4 regions of the Clostridium sp. CTA-17 genome follow, and region 3 is predicted to be linked to each of the others. Evidence: riboswitches for the same ligand, from Rfam matches in the RefSeq annotation. Region 3 holds a riboswitch; each other region holds the start of a gene.
The links. Region 3 has a riboswitch for thiamine pyrophosphate ahead of thiC (phosphomethylpyrimidine synthase ThiC). Riboswitches for the same ligand answer to the same signal wherever they lie in the genome.
Positions count from the first base shown of each region.

Region 1: it holds a riboswitch for thiamine pyrophosphate, as region 3 does, so the genes downstream of both, thiS (sulfur carrier protein ThiS) here and thiC (phosphomethylpyrimidine synthase ThiC) in region 3, are expected to answer to the same signal.
Region 2: it holds a riboswitch for thiamine pyrophosphate, as region 3 does, so the genes downstream of both, thiD (bifunctional hydroxymethylpyrimidine kinase/phosphomethylpyrimidine kinase) here and thiC (phosphomethylpyrimidine synthase ThiC) in region 3, are expected to answer to the same signal.
Region 4: it holds a riboswitch for thiamine pyrophosphate, as region 3 does, so the genes downstream of both, thiT (energy-coupled thiamine transporter ThiT) here and thiC (phosphomethylpyrimidine synthase ThiC) in region 3, are expected to answer to the same signal.

Region 1 covers NZ_BAAABF010000002.1:23,160-30,989, forward strand. The annotation lists gene ACYUCG_RS04440 (MFS transporter) at 1-992, shown strand, start outside; TPP riboswitch at 1,039-1,142, shown strand; gene thiS (sulfur carrier protein ThiS) at 1,266-1,460, shown strand; gene thiF (sulfur carrier protein ThiS adenylyltransferase ThiF) at 1,536-2,345, shown strand; gene ACYUCG_RS04455 (thiazole synthase) at 2,469-3,233, shown strand; gene thiH (2-iminoacetate synthase ThiH) at 3,246-4,349, shown strand; gene ACYUCG_RS04465 (thiamine phosphate synthase) at 4,384-4,965, shown strand; gene ACYUCG_RS04470 (DUF3783 domain-containing protein) at 5,077-5,505, shown strand; gene ACYUCG_RS04475 (sigma-70 family RNA polymerase sigma factor) at 5,677-6,228, shown strand; gene ACYUCG_RS04480 (DUF4179 domain-containing protein) at 6,229-7,593, shown strand; gene ACYUCG_RS04485 (CPBP family intramembrane glutamic endopeptidase) at 7,733-7,830, opposite strand, start outside.
Region 2 covers NZ_BAAABF010000002.1:367,397-375,226, reverse strand. The annotation lists gene ACYUCG_RS06075 (PrkA family serine protein kinase) at 1-54, opposite strand, end outside; gene recQ (DNA helicase RecQ) at 143-1,921, opposite strand; gene thiE (thiamine phosphate synthase) at 2,150-2,773, opposite strand; gene thiM (hydroxyethylthiazole kinase) at 2,766-3,563, opposite strand; gene thiD (bifunctional hydroxymethylpyrimidine kinase/phosphomethylpyrimidine kinase) at 3,575-4,369, opposite strand; TPP riboswitch at 4,443-4,552, opposite strand; gene ACYUCG_RS06050 (patatin-like phospholipase family protein) at 4,676-5,515, shown strand; gene ACYUCG_RS06045 (LacI family DNA-binding transcriptional regulator) at 5,611-6,624, opposite strand; gene mglB (galactose/glucose ABC transporter substrate-binding protein MglB) at 6,842-7,830, shown strand, end outside.
Region 3 covers NZ_BAAABF010000001.1:111,554-119,383, forward strand. The annotation lists gene ACYUCG_RS00480 (NERD domain-containing protein) at 1-960, shown strand, start outside; gene ACYUCG_RS00485 (DUF4184 family protein) at 1,230-1,964, shown strand; gene ACYUCG_RS00490 (hypothetical protein) at 2,154-2,459, shown strand; gene ACYUCG_RS00495 (dUTP diphosphatase) at 2,706-3,356, shown strand; TPP riboswitch at 3,607-3,707, shown strand; gene thiC (phosphomethylpyrimidine synthase ThiC) at 3,857-5,167, shown strand; gene ACYUCG_RS00505 (phosphoribosylformylglycinamidine synthase) at 5,405-7,830, shown strand, end outside.
Region 4 covers NZ_BAAABF010000002.1:287,717-295,546, forward strand. The annotation lists gene cax (calcium/proton exchanger) at 378-1,424, shown strand; gene ACYUCG_RS05615 (pyridoxal phosphate-dependent aminotransferase) at 1,566-2,642, opposite strand; gene thiT (energy-coupled thiamine transporter ThiT) at 2,751-3,446, opposite strand; TPP riboswitch at 3,538-3,641, opposite strand; gene ACYUCG_RS05625 (sodium-dependent transporter) at 3,736-5,049, opposite strand; gene ACYUCG_RS05630 (histidinol-phosphatase) at 5,398-6,186, opposite strand; gene ACYUCG_RS05635 (GNAT family N-acetyltransferase) at 6,485-6,988, shown strand; gene ACYUCG_RS05640 (CehA/McbA family metallohydrolase) at 7,227-7,830, shown strand, end outside.

The sequences.
Region 1 (7,830 bases), on a different contig from region 3:
GGCCATATCTTTTAATATTTATAATATCAATTCCAGTATTAGTTTGGGTAGAAAGAAAAGCCGAAGATCCAGTAATAAACTTATCTTACTTTACTAATAAGGAAATAGCTATAACTTTAATATTAAGCTTTGTTGTAGGGTGTGGATTAATGGCAACAGTATTTATTCCTCAATTTAGTGAAAATATATTAAGAACTCCAATGGGGAGTGGTGGATATATAGTTACAATATTTGCAATATTTGTAGGTATAGCAGCACCTTTAGGTGGAAAATTTATTGATAAAATAGGGGTTAAAAAAGTATTATTAATAGGTATGTGTTTAGTTATAATAGGTAACCTTTATCAAGGATATGTAACAACTAAACACCCAGGTATGGTTAATTTAGTAATAGGACTAGCTATTATGGGATTTGGGTTAGGCTTCTCTATGGGAACACCAATAAACTATTTAATGCTTAGCTTAGTACCGGATAATGAGGCTACAGTTGGACAATCAGCAGTATCATTAGTTAAATCTATAGGTATTGCAGTTTCACCCAATATTCTTATTAACTTTATATCAGATGCTGGTAGAAGAGTACCAGAAGCATTACAAAAAGTTATGCCACATGTGGATGGAATGTCTAATATAATGTCAAACAGTGGTGGAGCTTCAAGCTTTGCTAATTCAATGGGAAATGCTAGTGTTACGAATATATTTAGTCTTATAAAAGGAATGGTACAATCACAATTTGCAACTTTAGGAGACAAGTTTGCTAATAATCCTCATATGAACATTGACATGATTGAAAAATCATATATGCAAAGTTTAGATGGAGCTAAAAATGCAATAGAAACTGCATTCCAACAAACAATGAATACTGGATATACTAAATTGTTTTTAACATGTGCTATTATAGCTTTAATAGGATTAATATTAACAGCTATGTTAAATAATAATTTAATAACAATGAAAAATAGAAGATTAGAAAATAAGGAAAAAACTAATTGATAAAAAATGTTTTTTGAGTTATGATAAATAAAAATAAATAATTTTAAGATATTGCTAGGGGTGCTGTAAAAGGCTGAGAGGGATTTTTAATCCTAACTCTAATAACCTGATTTGGTTAATACCAACGTAGGGAAGTATATTTTAAGTTGTGATTTTTCATATTAGAAAATATTATTATGATTAATTAGAGAATATATTTTTAAAGGTTTAGCAATATTGCTAAACCTTTTTTGTTGGTATAAAAGCGATAGTTATTGGGAAAGAGGTGAAAAGATGATTGTTAATGGTAAGAAGTTAGAAAAGGGTGAACTTAATACAGTTTATGATTTACTAGAAAGTTTAAATGTAAATAGTAACAGGGTTGTTGTAGAACTAAACAAAGAGATAGTTAATTCCTGTAATTATAATGAAATATTACTTAATCATGAAGATGTAATTGAGATTATTGCCTTTGTTGGTGGAGGATGATTAAGAATGATTTAAGAAGTCTAAACAATAAAAGGTCATTGAAAATAAAAGAGAAAAAAGATAAGAGGAGCCTTTATGAATATAAAGATTAATGAAAAGTGGAGAGAGGTAAAAGAAAATTGCACAGTGTATTCTTTAAAAAATGAAGAATTTCCTGATTCTCATGTTATAGTTTTAAATGGATTTCCACTTGTAGAAGATAAGGAGCTTAATGATGGAGATAGGGTTGTCTTTATAAAAAAGGGAATTATGCCTAATAAAGAGGAGTTAGAAGAACTAATGGTATCTAGGCATACACCAGGTATTCATGAAAAACTAAAAAGAATTAAGGTTTTAATAGCTGGATGTGGAGGCCTTGGATCTAATATTGCTATTTCCTTAGGAAGAATAGGGGTTGGAAGTATAAGTTTAGTAGACTTTGATATAGTAGAACCTTCTAATTTAAATAGGCAACAGTATTATATTGAGGATATTGGAGAATTTAAAGTAACTGCTTTAAAAAGAAACTTAATTAGAATAAATCCTTTTATAAAAATAGAAGCTTTAAATCTTAAGCTTTCTGAAGATAATATGGGTATTTTACAAGGAGCTGACATAATAATAGAAGCTTTTGATAATCCAGATTACAAAGCCTTATTAGCTAATTATGTTTTAAGTAATATGAAGGACAAATTTTTGATTTCCTCTTCAGGAATGGCTGGCTTTTATGATTCAAATTTAATAAAAACAAAGCAAATAACAGATAAGTTTTATATTTGTGGAGATTTAGTAAATGAAGCTAGGGAAGGCTGTGGATTAATGGCTCCTAGAGTGGCTATATGTGCAAATCACATGGCTAATTTAGTTATAGATATAGCTGTTAATAAAATAGAATTTCAAAAATAAATAATAGTAAAAATAGAGTGAATTTTAATTGCTTTTTAGACAGAGTTTATATATAAAAAATAAAATACTAGTCTAAAATATGAAGAAATAAGAAGAGTAGTGAGTAGAAAAGGGGAGTTTTTTATGGACAAGTTAATAATAGGTGGAGTAGAAATAAAAAATAGACTTTTTGTTGGAAGTGGTAAATATCCTTCAAATGAAATAATAAAGGATGTTTTAGAGGGAAGTGGCTCTCAAGTTATAACTTTAGCTTTAAGAAGGGTAGATTTAGATAATAAGGAAGAGGATATTCTTCAAAATATACCTAAGGATGTAATACTACTTCCTAATACTTCTGGGGCAACTAATGCAGAGGAGGCTATTAGAATAGCAAGGATAGCAAGAGCTATGGGATGTGGAAACTGGATAAAGATAGAAGTTATATCAGATTCTAAGTATTTGCTTCCAGATAATGAAGAAACCATAAAGGCAACTAAGGTATTAGCTGATGAAGGCTTTATTGTCCTTCCTTATATGTGTCCAGATCTTTATGCAGGAAGAAGATTAATAGAAGCTGGAGCGGCAGCTGTAATGCCACTTGGTGCACCTATAGGAAGCAATAGAGGGTTAAAGACTAAAGAATTGATTCAAATAATGATAGATGAATTAGATATTCCTATTATAGTTGATGCAGGTATAGGAAAGCCATCACAGGCTATGGAAGCCATGGAAATGGGAGCGGCAGCTTGTTTAGTTAATACTGCCATAGCATCCTCAGAAGATCCTATAAATATGGCTAGAGCTTTTAAAATGGCAGTAGAAGGTGGCAGATTAGCTTATGAAGCTAAAATGGGAAGAGAATCAAAGTTTGGAAATGCTTCATCTCCACTTACTGGATTTTTAGATTAGGAGATGATTTAATTGAGTTTTTATGATGTAGTAGAAAAATATAGAGATTTTGATTTTTATGGATATTTTGATTCTGTAAAAAAGGAAGATGTATTAAGAAGTATTTATGAAAGAAATAAGAGACCAGAGGATTTACTTAATTTAATATCTCCTATGGGAGAAGAGTTTTTAGAAGAAATGGCTCAAGAAGCAAGAAATCTATCCTTAAAATATTTTGGAAGGACAATATTACTATATACACCTATGTATATCTCAAATTATTGTGTAAATAAGTGTTCATATTGTGGGTATAATGTAGAAAATAAAATATGTAGGAAAAAATTAAATCAAGAAGAAATAGAAAAAGAGGGGGAAGCTATTTCAAAGGATGGATTTAAACATATTCTAATATTAACAGGGGAAAGTGAATATCATACTCCAGTAGAGTATATAGAAGAGAGCATTAAAACTTTGAAAGAGAAATTTCCTTCCATAACCATTGAAATATATCCAATGACAGAAGAGGGATATAAAAAGGTGGTAGAAGCAGGTGCTGAAGGGCTTACTGTATATCAAGAGACCTATGATGAAAAAGTATATGATAGGGTTCATGTGGCTGGTCCAAAGAAAAATTATAAATTCAGATTAGAAGCTCCAGAGAGAGGAGCAGAAGCTGGAATGAGAAGCATAAGTATAGGAGCCTTATTAGGATTAGCTGATTTTAGAATAGATGCCTTCTTTACAGCAATGCATGGAAAATATTTAAGAGATAAGTATCCTCATATAGATATAAGTTATTCAGTGCCAAGAATAAGACCCTGTGAAGGAGGGCTTAAAAAGTTAAATGAAGTTGATGATAGGGAGCTAGTTCAAATACTTTTAGCCTATAGACTATTTGATCCTCAAGGGGGAATAAATATATCTACTAGAGAAGGAAAGGATTTTAGAAGAAATTTAATTCCCTTAGGAGTGAGTAAAATCAGTGCTGGAGTTTCTACTGAAGTTGGAGGTCATTCTTTAAAAGAAAAAGGTACAAGCCAATTTGATATAAATGATGAAAGTTCTGTAAGTGAAGTTAAGGAATTAATAAAAAGTCAAGGGTATCAACCTATATTTAAGGATTGGCATAGATTTTAAAATAAGTTTTTAATTTTATAAAATGGTGATTTTTATGTTTTTAATAACCAATAGAAAGTTAGTAAATAGGGAAAAATATTTTAATACCATAGAGGAAGCAGGTAAATATGGTGTTAAAAATATAATTTTAAGAGAAAAAGATTTAAGTACAGAGGAATTAATAGAGGTTTATATAAAAATAAGAGATTTAGTTCCAAAGGAAACAAATATAATAATAAATTCCAATATTGAAGCAACAAGGATTTTGAAGGAGAAGTTTATTCATTTAAGCTTTAAGGATTTTAAGAGAAATTTAGAAGATGTTAAATCCTTAGAGGTTGGAGTATCTGTTCACTCTATCTTAGAGGCCATTGAAGTTGATAGATTAGGGGCAAGCTATATATTAGTATCTCCTATTTTTGAAACACAATGTAAGAAGGGTGCAACTCCTAAGGGAATTGATTTTATAAAAGAAATTAAGGAAAAGGTAAATTGCAAGGTCATAGCCTTAGGAGGAATAAATGAACATAACTTTAAAAAAGTATTAGGGGCTGGTGCTGATGATTTTGCATGTATGTCACTTTTATTTATGAGTAATAATATAAAGAAGTGCCTAAATACTTTTAAAGTTCTTTAAATATATGTAGGCTTACTTAAAGAAAAGTGTAAATTATATGATTATTAATAGAAATATGATATAATTGATATTAATTAATAATTACAATTTGTTATCAAAGGAGAATTGATTATGTCATTTGAGAGAATAGATATTTCAGATAGAAGTGAACAAGAAGGAAGAAGTTGTGTAATCTTATATAACTTTGGAAATAAAGAATTAAAGAAAATACAAAACTTTGCTAGAATAATGGGAATAAAAGATCAAATAGTTTTAAACTCTAAAAATGGAGAAGAAACTATAAAGAATATATTAGAAGACGAAATTGAAAAAACAGAAGGTGAAGGAGTTAAAGAAAGAGCAATAATATTTAATGCCATAGCTCCTGGAAAAGTTCATATATTTTTAGAAAATCTAAAAAAAGTAGGCATACAAAGACCGTTAGTTGCAATGGTTACAGAAACGTCTATTAATTGGACTATTGATGTTTTAGTTAAAAATTTAATAGCTGAAAGAAGAGCATTAAGATCAGGAGATATGACTACTCACGAAAACAACTAATTTACAAAGTTTTTAATTTGTATTAATACAGAGAAATTAAATATTTTTTATACTTAAAATCTACAGATATTTTACCTGTAGATTTTTTTTGCTTTTAGGGAACTTTTTATTTACACAGAGAATCTAAATAGTGAATAAAAAAATAGCTATGTAAATAAAAGTGGAGGGGTAATGGAAATAGGAAATTTAATAGAGTTTAATATATTGAAAAATAGAAAAAAGAAAATAAAGAGTAAAGTAAATTTAGCAATGGAAGGTGATAAGGAAGCGTTTATTTTTCTTATTGAAGAAAATATGGATTTCTTTTATAGAGTTAGTAAAAGGATGTTACAAAATGAGTATGATGTGGAAGATGCTGTTCAAAACATGATAATAAAAGCTTATGAAAATATAGTAAATCTAAGGAATGAAGAATATTTTAAAACTTGGATAACAAGGATATTTATAAATGAGTGTAACAAGATACTAAATAAGAGAAATAAGATAATACCTGTATCAGAAATATTTGCTTTGGAAACTTCTGATGAAAAAATAAGTGAAATTGATTTGAAGGAGGCAATTAAAACTTTAAATTTAGAGTTTAGAGTTGTTATAGAATTATTCTATTTTGAGGATTTATCCATAAATGATATAAGTAAAATTCTTAATATACCTAAGGGAACTGTGAAATCAAGATTAAGTAGGGGAAAAGAAAAACTTTTTAAAATTATAGGGGGAGTTTAAATGGGAAAAGATTTAAAGAAAGAATTTGATAAAGAACTTAGGGATATAGGAAAGAAAGAAAATTTAAGAGCTAGTGATGAATTTAAAAATAAAATGATGAAAGTGTTAAATGAGTTACCGGAACGAAACAATATAAGAAAAAAGAAAAAATATAAAAAAGTTATTGGATTTTCATTAATTGGTGTTTTAACACTAGGAAGTGTTTTTAATGTTTATGCTGAAAATAATGAAGCGCTAAAAGCTACATTTTCGAGCATTAAAAAGATATTAAATATAGGAGAAAGTTATTATGAAGAAAAAGGAAAAAATATAAATTTAGAGGATTCATTTTTGGGAACAACTATGATATTAAATGATGTTTATTATGATGGATCAAGATTAGGAATAACATATGAAATAAAAAGTCGCAGTAAGCTAGATAAAAATAAAAAGCCAATTATTTTTCCTATAATAGATAGTGGAGATAGGGAATCTATATATTATAGAAATTTAAATCATGATGGAGAATTTATTGATGATAACACGTATGTTGGGATAGCAGAATATGATTTTACTATGAGTGATTTAGGAGAAAAAGTTAACTTAACATTTTTAGTAAATGATTTATACGGAAATTGGAAGGGGAGATATCCTGAAAAATATAAATTTCAGCTTAGCTTAGATTCAAATGATATAGATAAGTATGTATATAACATAGAAGAAACTATAAATTATAATGGTATTGAATTTAAAATAGAAAACTTAACTAATACTCCTATTCAATCTATTTTAAATTATAAATCCTTAGGTAAGATTGATGAAAATAAAGAAGATATTAGGGGATATTTATTAGAACCTATAATTCTTGATGAAAAAGGTATCCCTATAGAAGTTAAAGGATTTAATTATAGCTTTGATGATAGTAGCAATATTTTAAATGGAAGTGGAAACTTAATATTTGAAGATATTGAGAAAAAACATAAAAATGTATTATTAATACCAGCTTTAAAGAATGGATTTGATGATATTAATGCTGAATTAATTAAAGAGGGAAGTATGGAAATAAAAAATGAGAATAATGGTGCTTTATATGAAATAAACACTTATCAAAATGGAGAAAATCTTGAATTTAGTTTAACTGCTAAGGGATATATAAGCACAGTTAGAGATTTATTCAAAATCACTAAAATAGAGAAGAATATAGAGGGAAATGAAAATTTTTCAGAAGTTGATATTAATTGTGAATTCTTAGGTCTTACAAATGAAGGGTACTCATTTAAAGGAACTATAGAGAATTTTAATAAAGATGCTAAATATAATATAGAGTTTCCAAGAGAAAATTATAAAATAGTTGGAAATAATATAAGCATTAATATTGAAAAATAAGATTAAGGGGCTGTATCAAAAATTAATAAAACTTTTGACACAGACCTTTTTCTATTAAAATTTTATTTATTAATTCGCCCAATAAAATATGTATAAGCTTTATTTTTGTTATGGAATTCAGTATATTTATTGAATTTAATTAAATATTTTCAATTTTTTTTCGAGTCAATTCTGTAAAAATAATAAATAATAAAACATTAACAATAAGTACTATTATGCTTCCTTCCAGTTTGCATA
Region 2 (7,830 bases), on a different contig from region 3:
CTTCTGCTTATTATGTTTTTCCCTATCACTTTTTATAAACTCTTTAAAATCCATTGTAATCCCTCCTTTACCCTAAATATATTCACAATACATTATATTCTATGACAAAAACTATATATAATAAAAAAAGAAATTAGTTAAACTAATTTCTTTTTCCATACTTTTCATAATCCCTTAAAGTAGTAAGAATAAAAGGACCATACTTTATTATTTTCTGCTCTCCAAAACCTCTAATATTTTTTAAATCCTCTTTATTTTTAGGATTTTTATTTATTATCTCCATAATCATTGAATCTGTAAAAACTATGTATGGTTTAACTCCTTCCCTTCTTGATATATCTTTTCTTAAAATACGAAGTTTCTTGAAAAGTTCTAAATCCTTACACATACTTTCTTCATTATTATTAACCTCTAAAAGTACTTTTTCTTCTCCCTTTAATATTCCTATAGACTTTCTATTTAACTTTAGCATAGAATATGTTCCTTCTTTTCTTTCTAAAGCATTAATAGATAAAAGCTCATTTATTATATCTTTTATGTACTTGCTTGTATATTCTTTCATTATTCCAAAGGTTGAAAGCTCATATAGCTTATACTTTTCAATTTTAGGTCCATGAATGCCTCTTAAAATATCTATCAAAACACTTTCTCCAAAGGATTCCTTTGTTCTATATATACATGATAATATCTTTTGTGCCTCTAATGTCATATCTATTAAATCGCTATTTTTTAAGCAGTTAGTACAATTATTGCAATATTTTATAGAGTTTTCCTCTCCAAAATAATCTAAAATATATTTTCTAAGACACTTATCATAATTACAAAACTCTATTATTTTTTCTAGTTTTTTAAGTTCTATAGTTCTTCTAGATATTTCTGTAGTTGAACTTATTAAATAATCCATAACTCTTATATCTTGCTCTGAATAAAGGAGATAACACTTAGCTAAGCTTCCATCTCTTCCTCCACGGCCTATTTCTTGATAATAATTTTCTATACTTTTTGGAAATGTTGAATGTATTATAAACTTAACATCAGGTTTATCAATTCCCATACCAAAAGCATTTGTGGCAATCATAACCTTAAAATTATCATTTAAAAATTCTTCTTGGTAATAATTTTTTTCCTTATCTTTCAAGGATCCATGATATTTCCCTACACTTTTCCCTCTATAAAGCATGTGTTTATAAAGTTCCTCAACTTCATTTTTAGTTGAGCAATAAATTATTCCTGACTCTTCATCATGTTCACTTATAATTTCACTTATACACTCTAATTTATCAACTTCTTTTAATACATTTATCTCCAAATTATCTCTACTAAAGCTCCCCTTATAAATAAAGGGATTATGAAGACCTAAAAGTTCAATAGAATCCTTCATAACTATCTCTGTAGCCGTAGCTGTAAAGGCTGTAATAATTGGTCTTTTCTTTAAATTACAAATAAATGGTTTTATCTTGCTATAACTTTTTCTAAAGTCATGGCCCCACATTGATACGCAGTGGGCTTCATCAACTACAATTTGTGCAATATTAGCTTTTTCTATATTATCTAAAAAATATCTATTTTCTAATCTCTCAGGTGATACATAAAGAAGCTTCAATTCTCCTTTTATGAATTTCCTAATTATATTTTTAACCTCTTCAAAGTCATTTCCTCCACTTATATAAGCAGCATTAATTCCTAAGGAATTTAAATTATCAACTTGATCCTTCATAAGAGATATTAAGGGAGAAATAACAAGTGTTGTTTCTTTAAAAATATAAGCAGGTATTTCATAACATAAAGATTTTCCACCTCCAGTAGGTAATATACAAAATACATCCTTTCCACTTAAAATCTTATCTATTACCTCCTGTTGACCTTTTCTAAACTCCCTATATCCAAAAATATTATTTAATACCTCAAACTCTCTTCTCATATCATTCTCCTAAAATTACTACTTATCTAACTTATATAAAATTAAGACCATACTCAAATAAGCATATCTAAAATTAAATTGTGACTATCTAAAATTAAGATTTAATTAAAATAGTCCTTAAATTATAAATATTATACTATAAAATAAACTCTAAATAAAAAAGAGATTCTATAACTTAAGAACCTCTTTTTGATTATTTCATATTTTAAGTTTAATATTCAAAATTTCTTATTTACTAAGAATATTTAAAAATTCCTTGCTTTTTTCTCTTATATTATCACTATTTAACAAAGCAGATATAACAGCTACCCCATCTAGATTTTCTAAAATATCCTTATTCAAGTTATAAGGAGTTATACCTCCAATTCCATAAAGTGGAATATTAGAAACAAATTTTATCTCTCTTAAAGTTTCTAAGGTCATTAATGTTGCATCATCTTTACTGTTAGTTGAAAATAAAGCTCCAACTCCTAAGTTATCTGCTCCATCTTTCATAGCTTTTAAAGCTTCCTCTTTATTATGAACAGTAACACCTATAATTGCATCCTTTGGCATTATTTCTCTTGCTATAGAAACCTCCATATCATCTTGCCCTATATGAATTCCATGAGCTTTTACTGCTAAGGCTACATCTATTCTATCATTTACTAAAAATAATGCTCCAAACTCATCACAAAGCTTTTTTAAAGCCCCAGCTTCTTTACACATTTCTTTAGTTTCTTTATTCTTTGCCCTATATTGAACAATGGATACCCCTCCAATTAAAGCTTCCTTTGTTTTTTCTAAAAGCTCATTAAAAGGAATCCTATAGTCTGTTACTAAATATAATTTTTTCGCATCTTTATTACTCATAAATAACCTTCTCCCTTTCCTTTATTATTTCATCATTAATAATTGAAAGTTCATCTAAAAGATTATGCTTAAATGTCATTAACCCTTCTTTTTCTCTTAATCTTTCCTCAGCTAATTCTCCACATATTCCCCATGCAGTTACTGCTTTAACCACTTCTTTAAATCTTAAATCTTTATGGTCATAAAAACTTAAAGCTAGTGTTAATAAAGCTCCTAACATACATCCAGTACCTGTAATTTTACTCATTTTATAAGTTCCATTTTTAACACTTGCACTTTCTTCTCCATTAGTTATAAAATCAACCACTCCAGAAACAACTACTATAAGATTTCTTTCTCTTGCATATTCCTTTATCTTATTTTTTGTATTTTCACTTAAAGAATCATTAAAGGAATCTATTCCAATTGAATTTGAAGTTTCACCTATAAGGTTTTTTATTTCAGCTAAATTCCCCTTTATAAGTGAAGGCTCTCCCTCTAGTATTAATTTTTTAGCAAAATCTCTTCTAAGTTTGGATGCTTGTACACCTACTGGATCTAAAACAGAGGGAATTCCTTTTTCCTTTGCTATTTTCATAGAAATCATTGATGACTCCATTTGGTAAGGTTCTAGAGTTCCTATATTGACTAATAATCCATTAGCCATTCCAGTTATCTCTTTTAATTCATCATGATGTGTAGCCATGAGAGGTAAGCCGCCATAATTAATAGTTACTTGTGCTAGATCATTAACTGTAACATAATTAGTTATCATATGTATTAAAGGGTTTTCTCTTTTCAAAACTTCCATTTTTATTCCTCCTAGTAAAATTTATAGAAATGATGTGTTGGTCCAACACCCTTTCCAAGTTCAAACCCATTTTTTATAGCACCTGTAATATATTCTTTTCCACATCTCACAGAATCAACTATATTCATTCCCTTTGATAAATTAGCTGTAATAGCTGATGATAAGGTACATCCTGTTCCATGGGTATGCTTTGTATCTATTCTCTCTTCATCAAAAAGAGTAAAGTTTTCACCATCATATAAAATATCTGTAGCCTCTCCTTCTAAATGTCCACCCTTAATTAAAACATTTTTTGCTCCTAATTTTTTAAGATCACAGGCTGCCTTTTTCATATCTTCTATTGTAAGTATTTCTCTACCTAACAATTCCTCTGCTTCTGGTAAATTTGGAGTCATTAAAGTAGCTATTGGTATTAATTTCTCTATCAAAGTATTTTTTGCATCATCTGATAAAAGCTTAAATCCACTTTTTGAAATCATAACAGGATCTAATACTATTTGAGGTAATTTTTCTACTCTTCCTAAAGCATTACTTATAGCTTCTATTGATTCAATTTTAGATACCATACCTATTTTTATGGCACCTACTTCTATATCATTAAAAATAACCTCTATCTGTTTTTCTATGATTTCAGGAGTAACATCCATTATTCCAAAAACTCCTTGAGTATTCTGAGCTGTTATGGCAGTTATTATACTCATTCCGTAAACTCCATTAGCGGAAAAAGCTTTTATATCAGCCTGTATTCCTGCTCCCCCTGAACTATCTGACCCTGCAATTGTTAATGCATTAAATAATTTACTCATATTTTTCACTCCTTCTAAAAAAGAAAAAGCATATACAGCCCTAAGGCTATATATGCTTTAAAATCAATTTAAATATATGTATCTTGGGCTTCCCTACGCTGGTATTAACCAGATCAGGTTAAAGGGTCAAGAAATTTCATTTCTAATCTCAGCCAGACACTACTGGCCCCCCTAGCTATTTTTTATGCTATTTTCTAATCCAAATGATACCATAGCTCCTTTTCTTTTTCAACATATCTTTTTTTGAATTTTTTTAATTTAAGGATTATAATCTTAAATATATCGTGAACCTTAGGAGGATATTTTATGGTTAGTTTAGTTTTAGAAGGAGGAACTTTTCGTCCTATTTTTAGTGCAGGAGTTATGGATGCTCTTCTTGACAATAATATAATATTTCCTTATTGTATTGGAGTTTCAGCAGGAATAACTAATGGTTTTTCATATTTTTCTAATCAAAAAGGAAGAAATATTGAAATATTAAAAAAATATAGAAATGATAAAAGATATTTAAGCCTTTCTAACTTCTTTAGATGTAGAAGCATCTTTGGTTTAGATTTTGTATTTGATGAATTAGCAAATAAACTCTTCCCTTATGATTTTGATGCACTTTCAAATTATAAGGGAAGAGTTTTAGTAGGTGTTACAAATGCTAACACAGGAAAAACAGAATACTTAGATGGAAAAATTAAAGATGAAAAATATATGGCTTTGAGAGCTACTTGTGCTATCCCTATACTTTTCCCAGCAATAAAAATAAATGGAAGTGAATATTATGATGGTGGACTTTTAGATCCTATTCCAATAAAAAAAGCTATAGCAGATGGGAATGAAAAACATTTAATAATTCTTACTAGACCTAAAAGTTATAGAAAAACTTTAGGAAAAAGTAATAAGTTAGCATCTAAAATAGTTGGACGTAAATATCCTAATTTAAAAAATTCATTTTTATCAAGACATATAAAATATAATGAAACAATAAAATTTTGTGAAGAATTAGAAAGAGATGGGAAGGCAATTATAATAAGGCCAAATGAAGATGAAGCTATTGAAAGCTTTGAAAAAGATGTAACCAAATTAGAAGATGCTTATAATTCAGGATATAACGCCTGTATAAAAAACTTAGAAAAAATTAAAGCTTTATTTTAATCTTAGTTACATTTTAAACATAATCAAAAAAGACTACATGGGAAAACTCTAAATTTCCATGTAGTCTCTTTAGTTAAACAAAAGTAAATTTATCTTTAAAGTTTTTTACAACTTTCTCTTTCTATAAGTTTTACAGGTAAAACTATTTTCTTAGATATTTCTCTTCCTGTCCTCATTCTCTCTAAAAGTGTATCAACTGCAATACTCCCCATATGATCAGTAAAAACTTTTATTGTTGTTAAGGAAGGTGTTAAAAATTTAGCAGTACATATATCGTCAAACCCTAATATACTTATATCCTCTGGTATCCTTAATCCTTCTTCAAATATTGCTTTATAAGCTCCTATGGCCATAGGATCGCTAGCTATAAAAAATGCTGTAGGAAGATCCTTCTCTTTTAATATCCTCTTCATAAGTTCATAACCATGCTCTGGTAAAAATCTTCCCTTTAGAACCCACTCTTCTTTATAGTTTCCCATTTTCTCCATATATTCTTTAAAAGTTTTTTCTCTATAATTTACTTTTCTCGTAGATTCATTTCCATTATGTGGAATTGATTCACCACCTAAATATCCAATATCTTTATGTCCTAAGGATGTTAAATAATCTAAGCAAAGATTTACTCCATATTTGAAATCTACTACTACTGAATCGTGTTTCCACTCCTCTGGAGAAGAATCTACAAAAATTATGTTTTTAGATAACTTTTCCATTAAGCTTATCTCTTCTTCTTCAAATATTCCAATAGCTAATATTCCATCTAAATCTGTATATTCTTTTGTACCTTCATTAATTATTTTTTGAAAATCTATTGGTTTAAATTTAATTTTCTCTTCACTACACTTTTTCTCAACAGCCATTCTTATTGAAAGAAAATATGGATCGTTTAATTCTTGTATTTCTGTATACCAATAAACTATACCTATGGTGTAATTTTTTATTTTATTTTTTCTTTCTTTTACTGGTATATAATTTAACTCTTCAGCTATTTCCATTACTTTTTTTCTTGTTTCTTCAGACACATTAAGTGTTTCATCTAAGTTTAAAACTCTAGATACAGTAGCTATTGAAACTCCAGCACCTTTTGCAATATCTTTAATAGTAGCCACATAATCACTCCTTACTTTTCTTATTTTATATTATATATTTTTTTACTAAAATTTTCTAACCTTTTCTTTATACAATCTATAAAATTTAACTAAATAAATGTAAAATAATACTTATTTTATTATTTTTTAACAAAAATCTCTTGTTTAATTTCCAATTTATGTTATAATTGTTTTAAAATTACAATAAAGTTTTAAGGTAAAATAGGGAGGACTTATTATGAAAAAGAAAGGTTTAGCACTAATTTTAATTTCAGCTTTAACTATGGGTACTTTAGTTGGTTGTGGTGGAGGTTCAGGCTCTACTGGATCATCTGGTGATACACCAAAAGAAAACGATTCACCTAAGATAGGAGCTACAATTTATAGTTTTGAAGATAACTTCATGTCATACCAACGTAGAAATATAGAAAAACTTTGTGATGGAAAAGCCGAGTTATTAATGAATGACTCTCAAAATAATCAATCTAAACAAATAGAACAAGTGGATACTATGATAGCTAAGGGTGTTGATATTCTTGCAATAAACTTAGTTGATCCTAAATCTGCTCCTACTGTAGTAGATAAAGCTAAAGCAGATAACTTACCAGTAGTATTCTTCAATAAGGAACCAGACGAATCTGTTATGCAAAGCTATGATAAGGTTTGGTATGTTGGTACAACTTCTGAAGAATCAGGAATAATCCAAGGGGAAGTAATGGCAGAAGGTTGGAAAGCTAATCCTGCTTGGGACAAAAATGGTGATGGAAAAATCCAATACGTAATGCTTAAAGGAGAACCTGGTCACCCTGATGCAGAAGCTCGTACAAAATACTCTATTGAAACACTAAATAAGGCAGGTATAGAAACTGAAGAATTAGCAATGGATACAGCTATGTGGGATTCAACTAAGGCTACTGAAAAAATGGATGCTTGGATTGCTAAAAATGGTGACAATATAGAAATGGTAATTTGCAACAATGATGGAATGGCTTTAGGTGCTATTTCTTCTCTTGAAAAAGCAGGCTATTTAGATGGAACTCCTGAAAAATTTGTTCCAATATATGGTGTTGACGCCATCCCAGAAGCCTTAGATAAAATTAAAGCTGGTAAAATGGCTGGTACAGTATTAAACGATGCCAAAAACCAAGCTCAAGCTCTAGTGGATTCTTGTATGAATTTAGTAAATGGAAAAGATATAACTGATGGAACTAGTTGGAAACTTGATGA
Region 3 (7,830 bases):
AAGAAATTAATAGATAGAGATATTATGTACTTAACTTATGGTATTGAGGGAGAAAAAAATGTTAGTTATGAAATAAAAAATTCCTATATACCAATGTTAGCTTTACATGATATTAGGATAGAGGACGGGGAATCAGTTGCCCAAATGGATTATATTCTAATAACTAAAAGTTTTATTTTAGTCTTAGAAACTAAGGCCTTAAGTGGAGATATAACTGTAAATGAGTCAGGAGAATTCATAAGATATTTTAAAAATAAAGAAGGAAAAGTTTATAGAAAGGAAGGAATATATAGTCCAGTAGCTCAAAATGAAAGACATGTTAGAGTATTAACTGAGTATTTAAAGAAAAATAAAATGATAAAAAAATATCCTATATATTCTTGTGTAGTAATTGCAAACTCTAAAAGTGTAATAAATAAGTATAAAGCACCAAAGGAAATAAAATCACAAATTATAAAATATGATCAATTAACATCTTTTATAAAAGAGAAATTAAACTATCATAAGATAAAGCAAGATTTTAAGGTTTTAGATAAAGTAGAATATTCAATAGGTAAATTTTTATTAGAAAATAATAAACCTGTAGAGTTTGATTATTATAAAAAATACTCCTTAAGTGAAGAGGATTTTATAAAAAAAGAGTCAGAAGTATGTAGTGAAGAAAAATCAAACAATGATAATTTTAATGATGAGGTTTTATTTAATAGAGATAATAAATCTTACGAAGGTAAAATATTAAGTAGTAAGAATAAAGAAGAACTAAGGAGAAAACTTAAACAATTAAGAATAAATTTTGCAATAAAAGAAAAACTTCCTCCTTATTGCATTTTTAATGATGAGACTCTAAATGATCTTTTAGATAAAATGCCAAAGAATAAAGAAGAGCTTATGAAAGTCAAGGGATTGGCTAAGGTGAAGATTAATAAATATGGGGAAGAAATATTAGGAGTTTTAAATTAAAATGGAATTTTTAAAGAAAAATGAGTTATGGTTATTAATAATTAATGTTATTTTGTTTCTTGCAATAACTTCAGTAGAGTCTCAAATAAATAAAATAATATTTTTTATAATATTTCTCTTGAATAATATTCTTATTTATTTAGTACAAAAAAATAATTCAAATAAATAGGTTTCATGTTAATGGATTAAAAGAAAAATTTTGGTCGTTTTTACTTAGTCTTTTATATGTTATAATTGGGTAATATTCAATATAATAAGGGGGAGTAAGTATGCCTTTTACCCTAGCGCATCCAGCAGCTGTAGTTTTTTTAAAGAATAAAAAGTTTAATCTTACAGCTTTAATTTTAGGGAGTATGGCTCCAGATTTTATATATTTTCTTAATTTTAGACCTTATGGAAATTTAGGACACCAAATATTAGGCTTTTTTATATTAAATTTGCCTTTATGTATTTTATTAGCGTATATTTTTCATAACTTTATAAAATCTCCACTTATAAGTCATTTGCCGAGACCTTTAGATAACTGGTATGGTTACTTAAGAACAGAACAATTTGGCTTACATTCATGGAAAGAAGTAATTGTTTTCATATATTCAGCTTTGTTAGGAATGATTACCCATGTTTTATGGGATGGATTTACTCATAAAACTGGATTCTTTGTGCGTCATATCACTTGGCTCCAACAAAAAATTATAATATTTGGTGGACATGAAATTTATATATATAAGTTAGTTCAACATACAAGTACTGTTATTGGAATAATTATAGTATTATTTTTCTTATATAAACTTAGGGATAGTAATACTAGAATTTTGTGGGGACATAAAAGTTTTAAGGATAAGTTTATATATGATTTAATAGTTATAATAACTGCAATAATAGTTTTAGTTTTAAGCTACATAATATTTAAGCACTTAAGTATTCCTTACGGAATTGGAAACCTTGTGGTTTCAAGTATAAATGGGATTTTTATTGGAGTTTTAATTGCTTCCTTTAAAAAATAATTTGTAAAAAGATATATTTTTATTAGTTTATTCTTTATGTTTATACTAAAAATAAAGAAGAGTATTATCTCTATAGATTGGGTGGATTTAAAGTCTAAATGATATATTAATTTTAATTGTAAAGTTCACTTACTATTCTTTAAAATGGTATAATATAGCTATTAAGGATGAATTGAAAGGGAAGAAACTATGGATAGAATGCTTTTATTACAAAATATATTGGAAGCATTAGTGTTTGTTGTATCAACAATTCTATTTGCTATTGTATATGGATTAATTGATAAAAAAATAAGATTAACTGATAAAATATTTGGAGCTTTTAAGATCAATCCTAAGTGGGAATGGATTATCCACATAGTTATAGCTTTAATTTTAATTGTGTTAGTTCATTATTTTGGAGTTTATATATTTAAGATATGGAACTTAGTAACTGTATTTATAACAGGTGCTATTGCTGGAATTTGTATATATAACATGAATAGAAATAATTTTTAAAAATTATTTTAAATAAGTAAAAAGTAACAGGTTAGATTGATTAAACCTGTTATTTTTTTATAAAGAATTAAGTTTTTCTATAAAAAAATTCTTAATAAAAGTAATAAGTTGTAAATGTAAGAATAAAGAAAATATATTAACAAAATGTTAATAATACAACTTTCAATTAAGAATATGGATGATTTACACATTTGTTAATAAGGGAAATTTAAAATATAATTTTTACTAAAGATGGAGGTGAGTTTTATGGCTGGAGAACAAAGAGTAAGAGATGTATATATTCAATATGATAAAAATGGAGAAACACCTAAATATGAAACACCATTAGCCGCAGGAGCAGACCTTTTTGCAACAGAGGATATGGTTATAAGACCCTTTGAAAAGGTTGCAATTCCACTAGGGTTAAAATTTGCAATTCCTGATAATATGGAGCTTCAAATTAGGGCCAGAAGTGGACTTTCTTTAAGAACAAACTTAAAAATTTCAAACTCAATAGGAACTATTGATGCTGATTCAGTTAGTGATATATCAGTAATTTTAGAAAATAATTATAATATAGCCAATCTTCCTTATGAGATAGCTAATGATATAAGTATATTAGATGATTTAAAAAATAATTATACTGAAGTAAGATTAAGCGACTATTTAGAATCTAAAGGACATGATGTAAGTTCTTATGAGGATGAAGGGAAAAAAGCTTATAAAAAATTATTAAAAACATATATTTATTTAGATAAGAATGGAAATCCATATGGAACTATATACATAAAAAAAGGAAATAGAATTGCTCAGATGGTTTTAGCAAAATATTATAAAGCTAATTTTATAGAAACAGATGACGTTTCTAAACTTAAAAGTGTAAATAGAGGCGGTGGATTTGGTCATACAGGCTTTTAAAATTCCATTGTTTTGTAGAGAAAACTTAAATTATAATATATAAATCGGAATAGTTAGGAAAGTTTTAGAATGAGATAGGAACTTATTCTAAAGCTTTTTTAATTTCTACTTATATTTTACTTGGTTTTAATTTAGTATATTTTTTATACTTAGCTTAAATAATTATTAAGTATATTATTACTTATTTTTATAAATTTACTTGAAATTGAAAAAAATTGATAGTATAATTTAGAAAAAGTGAATATTTAATCGTAAGTGCTAGGGGTGCATTTTATATGCTGAGAGGATAATATCTAACCCTTAAAACCTGATGTAGTTAGTACTACCGTAGGGAAGCATAAACTGTTGTTTATTTATATTTATGCTTTAAAAAGTTATAAATGTATCTATATAAGTGTTTATTAAGCTTGCCTTAGGGCAAGCTTTTATTTTTTATAAAAAAATAGGATCCTATATTAATTTAACTGCGCAGTTAAAAAATTAAAATAAGGAGAACTAATATGAATTATACAACTCAAATGGATGCTGCTAAAAAAGGAATAATAACAAAGGAAATGCAAGTAGTTTCAGAAAAAGAAGGAATTAATATTGAAACTTTAATGAATTTAATGGCTGAAGGAAAAATTGTAATACCAGCTAACAAAAATCATAAGAGTATAAGTGCAGAGGGTGTTGGACAAGGGTTAAGAACTAAAATAAATGTTAACCTAGGAATTTCAAAGGATTGTGCCAATATAGAATTAGAGTTAGAAAAAGTTAAAAAGGCAATAGATATGAATGCAGAATCTATAATGGATTTAAGTAATTATGGTAAAACTTATGATTTTAGAAAAAGACTTGTAGAAGTTTCTACGGCTATGATAGGAACTGTACCAATGTATGATGTAGTAGGTTTCTATGATAAAGAGCTTAAAGATATAACTGTTGATGAATTTTTTGAAGTTGTAGAAAAACATGCAAAGGATGGAGTTGACTTTGTTACTATACATGCTGGATTAAATAGAGAAACAATTGAAACTTTTAGAAGAAATAAAAGACTTACTAATATAGTTTCTAGAGGAGGATCTCTTCTTTTTGCATGGATGGAATTAAATAATAGAGAAAATCCTTTTTATGAATATTTTGATAGATTATTAGATATATGTGAAAAGTATGATTTAACTTTAAGTTTAGGGGATGCTTGTAGACCAGGTTCAATAGCTGATGCAACTGATGCTGTACAAATCAAAGAATTAATTACTCTTGGAGAACTAACAAAAAGAGCTTGGGAAAGAAATGTACAAGTAATAATAGAGGGACCAGGTCATATGGCAATAAATGAAATTGAAGCTAATGTTTTATTAGAGAAAAAATTATGCCATGGAGCACCATTTTATGTTTTAGGACCAATAGTAACTGATATTGCACCAGGATATGATCATATAACAAGTGCTATAGGAGGGGCTATGGCGGCTTCTTATGGAGCAGATTTTCTTTGTTATGTAACACCAGCAGAACATTTAAGACTTCCTAATTTAGATGATGTAAGGGAGGGAATAGTTGCCACAAAGATAGCGGCTCATGCAGCTGATATAGCAAAAGGAATTTCAGGAGCAAGAGACATAGATAATAAAATGAGTGATGCTAGGAAAAGACTAGATTGGGACGAGATGTTTTCTTTAGCAATAGATAGTGAAAAGGCCATTAGATATAGAAAAGAATCTACTCCTGAACATAAAGATAGTTGTACAATGTGTGGAAAAATGTGTTCTATAAGAAATATGAATAAGATTCTAGAAGGAAAGGATATAAATCTTTTAAGAGAAGACTAAAAATATTGGAGATATATTAAAAAATATTATTCGAGACTTTTAATATATCTCTATTTTTATTCTTAAATACGAACTTTAATTAATAAAAATAATATAAATACGTCTAAAATCATCTGAAAAACGAATGTTTAAATAATTTTAAATATTGACAATACGTATTTAAGGTGGTAATGTTTAATTAACGAATGATTAATTTTTAATCATTAATAATGTTCGTGTTTTGAATGGGGGATTAAAATGTCTGGTATTAGAATGGTATTTGTAGAAAAAAAAGCTGGTTTTAATGTGGAAAGTCAGATATTACTTAAGGATTTTAAAGATAATTTAGGAATTGAAGCTTTGGAGGATGTAAGAGTTTTAAATAAATACATATTAGGAGATATGGAAGAAGAACAGTATGTAAGAACTGTAAATACTATTTTGTCAGAAGCTCCAGTAGATAGAGTATATGAGGAAAATTTTGAAATAGGACAAGATGAAATTGCTTTTGGTGTTGAATATTTACCAGGACAGTATGATCAAAGAGCTGATTCAGCTTCAGAGTGTATAATGCTTCTTACTGAGGAGGAAAAAGTTCCTGTTAAATCATCAAAAGTAATTATTTTAAAGGGGAATTTAAATCAGGAAGAGATAAAGAAAATAAAATCTTATTACATTAATCCTGTTGATTCAAGGGAAGTTAGTCCACTTTCAAAAGTCTTAGAAGAAAACTTAGAGGAACCTAATGAGGTTGAGGTTTTAAATGGCTTTTTAGATTTAAATGAAGAGGGACTTAAAAATTTCCACAGAGAAAAATCTTTAGCTATGAGTTTAGAAGATTTAAAAATGATAAGAGATTATTTTAAATCAGAGGATAGAAATCCAACAATAACTGAGGTTAAGGTTATTGATACTTATTGGTCAGATCATTGTAGACACACAACTTTTGAAACAATAATTAAAGATGTTTATATAGAAGAGGGCAAGTATTCAGAACCTATTAAAAAGGCTTATGAAGATTATAAAAATTCAAGAGCCTATGTTTATGGGGAAAACTTAAATAATAAAGAAGTTAAGTTAATGGATTTAGCAACAATAGCCATGAAGGAGCTAAGAAAAAGAGGAAAACTTGATGATTTAGATGTTTCAGAAGAAATAAATGCTTGTTCTATAAATATAGAAATAGAAACAGATAAGGGAACTGAAGAATATCTTTTAATGTTTAAAAATGAGACACATAATCACCCAACAGAAATAGAACCTTTTGGAGGGGCAGCCACTTGTTTAGGGGGAGCTATTAGGGATCCCCTTTCAGGAAGAAGTTATGTTTATCAAGCTATGAGAGTTACAGGTTCAGCAGACCCAACAGTTGAAATTTGTGAAACTTTAAAGGGAAAATTACCTCAAAGAAAAATAACTTTAGGAGCTGCTCATGGATATAGCTCATATGGAAATCAAATAGGCCTTGCAACTGGACAAGTATCAGAAATTTATCATCCAAATTATGCGGCTAAGAGAATGGAAGTAGGAGCAGTTATAGCTGCCACGCCAAAGGAAAATGTAATAAGACTTGAACCTTCAAAGGGAGATATTGTAATACTTCTTGGAGGAAGAACTGGAAGAGATGGTATTGGTGGAGCTACAGGTTCTTCAAAGGAACATACAGAGGAATCAATAAATCAATGTGGAGCAGAAGTTCAAAAAGGAAATGCTCCAACAGAGAGAAAAATTCAAAGACTTTTTAGAAACAAAGAAGTAGCTCAAATGATAAAAAGATGTAATGATTTCGGAGCAGGTGGAGTATCAGTAGCAATTGGAGAATTATGCAGAGGAATTGATATAGATTTAAATAAAGTTCCTAAAAAATATGAGGGATTAGATGGAACTGAACTTGCTATATCAGAATCTCAAGAAAGAATGGCTGTTGTTATTTCCTCTGAAAATGCAGATAGATTTATAAAACTTTCGGAAGAAGAAAATTTAGAAGCTACAATTGTGGCTGAAGTTACAGATACTGATAGGTTAAGAATGAATTGGAAGGATAAAACTATAGTTGATATAAAGAGAAGTTTCTTAGATACAAATGGGGCAAAACAAGAAATTTCTTTAAAAGTAAAATCACCAAGTGTTTATCCATATGAAGTTAAAAACTGTGACGTTAAAGAGGAATGGATAAAATCTTTAAGAAATTTAAATGTTTGTAGTCAAAAAGGATTAATTGAGAGATTTGATTCAACTATAGGTGGAGGAACAGTTCTTATGCCTTTAGGTGGGAAATATCAATTAACACCAGCAGAGGGCATGGCTGCTAAAATTCCTGTCTTAGGAGGAGAAAGTAAAGATGCTTCTTTAATGACATATGGATTTAATCCATATTTAGGAGTATGGAGTCCATTCCACATGGCATTTTATTCAGTTATTGAATCAGTAACTAAAATAGCTGCTATGGGAGGAGATTATAAAAAAGTTAGATTAACTTTCCAAGAATATTTTGAAAAATTATTAAGAGATGAAGAAAAATGGGGTAAGCCATTTGCAGCATTACTAGGAGCTTATAAGGCACAAATGGATTTAGGATTACCTGCAATAGGTGGAAAAGATTCAATGTCAGGAAGCTTTGGAGAGTTAAATGTTCCACCAACTTTAGTTTCCTTTGCAGTAGGTCTTGAAAAGGCTTCAAGAAT
Region 4 (7,830 bases), on a different contig from region 3:
TATGATATTTTAAAATAGTAGAAAAAATATTGCCAAAAATTATTTCATAATGTAGATATGTAATTAATTAAAAGAACGCTTAAAATAGCGTTTTTTTTGCTTTTAAGAATAACTTTAGAAAAAAGCTCTATAATAAAAGTTGATTTTGATCATACTAAATATATAATTCAAGTTTTATAAAAAGATAACTATTATCTTTTTATAAATATAGCTAAGATATATTTAGTTTTTTATATATTGATAAAATAAAAATTAGTTTAAAATATAGATTAATGTTAATATTTTAAATAGGTAAATTAAGAATAATTTGTTAAAATAGTTAACAAAAGTGATATAATTATCTTTAGTAAAATTATTTTATATATGGAGGACTAAAGATGAAAATACTAAAATGGCTTTTAATATTTATTCCTATAAGTATTATAGGTGAATTTATGCATTTTTCTCCAACTCTTATGTTTGTATTATCTGCTTTGGCAATAGTTCCTTTAGCAGGTCTTATGGGAGAGGCAACAGAGGAAATATCATTTTATACTGGGCCAAAATTAGGTGGTTTTTTAAATGCTACCTTTGGGAATGCTACAGAACTTATAATTTCATTTTTTGCATTAAAAGATGGTTTGTTTGATGTGGTTAAAGCTTCTATTGCAGGTTCTGTAATAGGAAACATATTATTAGTACTAGGTGCTAGTATGCTAGCAGGAGGATTAAAATATAAAACACAAAGTTTCAATAAAAAAGTAATGGAAACTAGTTCAAGTATGTTATTATTTGCTGTTATTGGATTAACAATTCCTGCTATATTTATGCATACAATAAAACCAGAATTTTTAAACACAAAATATGAAAGTTTAAGTGTAATAGTTGCTGTAGTAATGTTTGCTATATACATATTAAGTTTAATATTCTCATTTTTCACTCATAAGGATATATATGCAGTGGAACAAGATGAGGAAGATGGAGAAGCTAAATGGTCATTGAAAAAGGCCATAACAGTGCTTGTTGTAGCTACAGTAATAATTGCCATAGAAAGTGAGTTCTTAGTTGGGGCAGTAGAACCAATGACAGAGACTCTTGGGTTAAGTAAGCTTTTTGTAGGTATAATATTAATTCCTATAATAGGTAATGCTGCAGAGCACAGCACAGCAATAATAATGGCAATGAAAAATAAAATGGATGTTTCAGTAGAAATAGCTATAGGATCAAGTTTGCAAGTTATTTTATTTGTGGCTCCAGTATTAATATTTTTAAGTCTTATATTTAAGCCTATGAGCATAATATTTAATGCCTTTGAATTAGTAGCTTTAATAGTTTCTGTACTTATAGCTAATAGAATTGTTAATGATGGAGAATCAAATTGGCTTGAAGGAGTACAACTTTTAGCTGTTTACATAATAATAGCAGCTATGTTTATGATCGTTTAAATTAAAAGATTAATTAAATAAAACAGGTAAATTTTAAAAAGTACTAATAATATTAAATAAGATATAATTTCAAAAATTAAGAGGTTGCATATATAATTAATAATAAAAATTATGTATATGCAACCTCTTATTTATATTAAATTATAAAAATAAATTTTTAAGATTTTCTATAAGAAGTTTATTATCTTCAGGTTTTAAGACACAAACCCTAAAGAAATATTCATTTAAACCTTCAAAAGAAGAGCAGTTTCTTATTATTAATCCTTTTTCTAAAAGTTTATTATAAAGTTCAGTAGCAGTGAACTTTTTAGATGTAATTTTACAAAGTATAAAGTTACTGTAACTTTCATATACCTTTAAGTCCTTTATTGAACTTAATTCTCTAAATAGATAATCTCTTTCTTCTTTTAATTTAGAGGTATTTGATAGAATATACTCTTTATCCTTAAACATAATTTCTCCCATTGTTGTAGCAAAGATATTTATGTTCCACAAATCAAGTTTTTCAACCATTGACTTTTTAATTTCTTTATTAGAAATAAGTCCATAACCTAATCTTATACCTGGAGTTGAGAAAAATTTAGAAGTTCCTCTAATTACAAATAGATTATCAAATATATCAACCAGTGGAGTAGAGGAGTAAATTTCAGGCTCTGTAAACTCAACATAAGTTTCATCAACCATGAATATTGATGAAGTATTTTTTAATAATAGAGAAATTTCATCCTTTGAAAAAGCAAATCCAGTAGGATTATTAGGATTACAAATTATAACTAAATCAAACTTTGAAGATTTTATGCTATCTATTAATTTATTAACATCTATTTTAAAATTATCTTCTTCCTTTGAAAAAAACTTAGTTATTTCACAATTTATCTTTTCAAGTTCACTTTCATATTCTGAATAAGATGGAGAAAGTAATAAAGCTTTTTTAGGGTTAATAACACTTATAAAAGAGGATATTAGTTCCGTAGCTCCACTACCAACTATAATATTTTCTTTTTTGCAATGACAATATTGAGAGATTGACTCCTTTAAATCTGTATATTTAGGATCTGGGTATATAGAAACCATATCAATATTATTTAAAAGTGCATCTTTAGCTTTTTTAGATGCTCCAAATGGATTTATATTTGAACTAAAATCTTTAATATCTGTTTTATTTAGACCTAATTCATTTGATAAATCAAATAAATTAGCACCATGATTAATATTCATAAGTACCTCCTAAGTTTATGTAACTTTTTATCTCTTAACTATAGTATAATTCTTTAATTAAAAAATAAAAAGGTCTAGATTTTAATGAAATCTAGACCTTACTTTATTTTAAGATGCGTATTTGCTTGTTACGCTTTTAGAATTTATGGCTTTAATAAGTCTATTAACAGGTAAAATACCTAAAAGAACTACACATATTAAACCATCAGCTCCTATTAAAGAACCATTTACTAAAAATGAATATAGAATTGGAGACATTCCTTCAGGAGCAAAGGCTCCAAAGAAAACAACTCCTGAAATAAAGTGAGCTAAAAATTTTAAAAATATTGCTACTATAGCTCCTGAAATTCTATGGTTTTTAAAGAATCCTGCTACTCCTAATGCCATATATGGTATAGGATAATCAAATAATACTTGAACAGGATGAAGTATGTATGGATCTATAAATAAAGAAATTATACCGAATAAAAATCCAGTAAGCATTCCAACTAATGGACCATAAGCATAAGCAATAAGTATTATAGGAATCATACTACCTAAAGTTATTCCTCCACCTTGAGGAAATTTATATATCTTTAGCATGTTTAATACAGCAGTAAGTGCTAAAGCAATTCCTATTGTTGTAAGCATTTTTGCATCAAATTTGATGTCTTTAGCCTTTATAAGTAAAACTAATATTATTAGGACTCCTATTAAAGTAAGAATTGTTAGTGGATTAGTTACAATCTCCTTAAAATTTCCTCCTAAATTAATTGATGAAAAACTTTGAATAAAATCATTTATTATTTGTGAAAATGACATCATAGTTTTTACCCCCTCCTTAAACTTTAAGTGTGCTTAGAGAGTCTAAAGAATGTAAATAAAAAAACCGAATCTAAATATAGATCCGGTTTAAATACAGCCCTAAACGCTTCCCTACGCTGGAATTAACCAGATCAGGTGTTGAGGGTTAATGATAAATAATCATCTCTCAGCCTAAAGGCACCCCTAGCACATGAAATAATTCTAAGTTTATTTTATATGCAAATTGCAATTAGGTCAAGTGATATTAATTATTAAATAAAAATTTTTATTTAAATTTTGATATTTAAATTTAACCTATACCACCATATATTATTCCAAGAATTATTACTAGTATAGTAACTAAGATAAAAATGTATTTCCCTAAAGGAATAAACCATTTTCCAAGTTTTTTATGAGCTCCCTTATTTACTTCTATTAATACATTTTCGCCACCAATAATATAGTAGAATACAACAGCTACCAGTAAAGCACAAAGTGGAGAAATTATTATTGTAATAAGATTTGAGAAGTTATCAAAGATTCCCATATTTAATGATAAAGGTATTCCACATAAAAAACAAAGGACTGATATTGCAATTGAAGTTTTTATTCTATTTGACTTAAAGTGAGCCATGAATGCTTCAACAGGACCCTCTAACATATTTACAGAGGATGAAATAGCAGCAAATATTACACTAAGAAAAAATAATGTACTTAGTAAGGCACCAAAATTCATACCTTGAAATATTTTTGGTAAAGTTATAAATAATAAAGATGGCCCTGATGAAGGATTTAATCCGTAAGCAAAAACTGCTGGCATAATCATAAGAGATGCTAAAAGAGCAGCCAAAGTATCAAATATGGCAGTTTGTATTGCAGATGATGGAATATCAAATTTATCATTTATATAACTACCATAAACAACCATGCCGCATCCATTTAGGGAAACTGTGAAAAAGGCTTGACCAAGAGCCATTACCCAAGTATCTATTTTAAATAAGTTTTCCCATCTTGGAACCAATAGATATTTGACTCCTTCAAAAGAACCAGGTAAAGTTAGAGATCTTATGATTAAAATTATAAAAATTAAAAGAAGGAGTGGCATTATTATTTTATTTAATTTTTCTATACCACGGCCTATTCCTAAACAAACTATTATTAAAGTTAATATTATTGCTAGGGCAAACCAAAAGATTGTATTAGGTGTACCAGCAAAATTACTAAAGTAAGTAGTAGTATCAATAGTATTAATAGATCCAGTTAAACTTAAGAAAAAATATTTAAGAATCCAACCTATTACTATAGAGTAGAATATAAAAACTCCTGTTAATCCTATAGGAGGGAGCATACCAAAGAATTTTCCTCCCTTTAATGATTTGCTTTTAAAAGATTCAACTATACCAGTATATGAACCTGCTTTAAACTTTCTACCAAAGGAAAATTCAGTTATAAGACCTGTAGTTCCAAGTATAAAAACAAATAAAAAGTATGGTATTAAGAATGCAGCACCTCCATATTGACCAAGTCTGTAGGAAAATAACCATATGTTACCAAGTCCTAAAGCAGCGCCAACACAGGATATTACAAATCCAAACTTTCCAGTAAAATTTTCTCGTTCTTTCATTTAAAATACCTCCTAGATTTTTATATAAATATAAAAAAATAGGTCATATAGTTAAACTATACGACCTAGGGTATTAAAACTCTTTATTAAGGCCATATAGTATTACCTATGTGACCTATCTTTATAACGAAAATTAAGCCATCATAGATACAATCCAAAATTCCTTTGGAGTTTGTATCTATGACTGCATATATTCAATCATAAATACAAACTATCTATAATAGCAATAATAAGAATTATTAAGTTTTGCTTTTATTAAGTTTGTACTATTTATCATAAAAAATTCTCCTAAAAACAAATTTATATTGATTATATACCTAAAAATATTAAAATGCAAGGATTTAATTTTTAAATATTATCAATAATATTTAAATTAAGATTGTTAGCAAGGGTATAGGAATAATCCATAGTATTATCCCAAAGATCATAAGGAGTGTGACAATCAGAGTTAATTATGGTTTTAACCTTTGCTAAAGAAACCTTATTCCAAAACTTTTCATAGGGATAAGGGAATCTTTCTCCATCAGAATATTTTTTCTTTCCTCTTCTAATACCGTTTGCATTAAATTCTAATATGAAATCATATTTTTTTGCTGTATCAATAATTAAATTACAGGCTTTATCACAATTTTCATCCCAAGGAAAATCATTTATAAAGATTAAATCAGGGTGAGCTACAAAGTCAAAGTATCCACTTTTTATGCCAAGACAAATACTTTCAGCGTATTCTATATAGTCTTTAGTACTTTCTAAGGAATATGTATTTTTTAATTCACCATTTTTAGTTAAAAATAAATGCTGACCTAGAGCTAAGTAATCAAATTTCAACTCATTTTTAAGATAATTATAATAAAAATCATCTGAAGGTAAATATTCTATTTCTAAACCAATTTTAATATGAATAAAATCTTTAAATTTTATTTTAAGCTTTTCTAAAGTAGACTTATATTCCTCAAGTTCATTAAAGTTCATTCTAAGACCAAATCTATTATCTGGATAAGGTCCATGATCACTAAATCCTAAAATATCTAAATTATTTTGTATAGCTGCATCAATATAATCTTTGTCTTCTCCTTTAGCATGTTTGCATCTTTTAGTATGGGTATGAAAATTAATTTTTTTTAACATAAATTCCACTTCCTCTCCTCAAATAGAGTATATCAAAAAAGCAAATAAAAGATAAATATTAATAATTTTTAAACAAAAAAATGTTAACAGAAAATTCTTTGACTTTTTCTTTTGAATAAAATAAAATTATTCCACGATAAGTAATGAACCATATTTAAAGCAGATAGTTTACAAAGGAAACTTTATCTAATTAAAGTTATTTTATTATTAATATTTAAAGGAGATATGAACATGGGGTAAAATTTTGATTTGATTTTTTAATAAAACATTATTTTAAATTAATTTATTAGAAGAGGTAAAAAGAGGAATGAAAATAAGATTAATAGAAGAACATGAATTAAACAAGGTTAAAAGTATTTATGATAATGTTGTAAAAGAAATGAATTTAAGAGGACTTTATAATTGGAACGAAAGTTATCCCAATACTGAAATAATTTTTAAGGATATCTCTAATAAACATCTTTATGGAATAGAAGCTTCTGGAGAAATAGTAGCTGTTGCTACTATTAATGATTATGCTTATGATGTTTATAATGATATTGCATGGCAAATTGATGGACCATTTTTATCATTTCATAGAATAGCTGTTTCACCATCTCACAGAGGAAAAGGCTATGGAAGAAAAATGATAGATTTTGTAGAAGAAATGGCAAAGGAAAAAAAGTGCAATTCCATAAGAATTAGTGCTTATCATAAAAATGAAAACGCAGTTAATTTATATAAAAACTTAGGATATGTACATGTAGGAGAAATGATGTCTATGAGAGATATAGTAGAACCTTTCTTATGTCTTGAAAAATCAATAATGTGATCATGATATGAACCAATTTATAGTTTTAAATAGACTATGAATTGGTTTTTTTTTATTGTTAAATTTGCATTAAGGTTATGTAAAGTTAGAATAAAGAGTTTTTCTTATGAATAAACATATAATGAATGCTATGAAAAAAATAGGGGAATAGATTAAAAAATGTATTTATTACTCTATATATGTTGAAAAGAGGGGAGGGAAAATTAGCATTTAAAAATTTGTTTCAAGGGGGATTCATATGAAAAAGGATTATAAGATTTTAATAACTAAAGCCTTATCCTTAAGCATGATAGGAAGTTTATTTACATCTTATCCTACTTTTGCTAAGGAAATTAAGACACAAGAGGGAGACTTAATAATATCAGAATATTTACATGGACCATCTAATTCAAAAGCTATTGAAATCTTTAATGGAACAGGGGAAGGAATAAATCTTTCTAATTATGATTTAGCTGTATATTCAAATGGAAAATATGAGGGAAGTCCAGTTTCTCAAAGTTTAGAAGATAAGATTATAGAAAGTGGAGAGACTTATGTAATTTATAATAACCAAGGAAAAGATGAGAAGTTTACTGCGGTTATAAATGATTTAGAAAATAAATTAGGGGTAGGAAGCCAAACAGTAGGATTTAATGGTGATGATGTTATATTACTTAGAAAAAATACTGGAAGTGGATATGAGATAATAGACTCATTTGGAGCTAAGACAGAAAAAGATAAAAAGTTTTATGATAGTAAATTCATAAGTGCTAGAAGAAAAGCTGAAATAAAAAATGGTGAAAATAATATAGATAAAATACCTTTTGATATTTCTGTTCAATGGGATGTAGATACAGGAAATT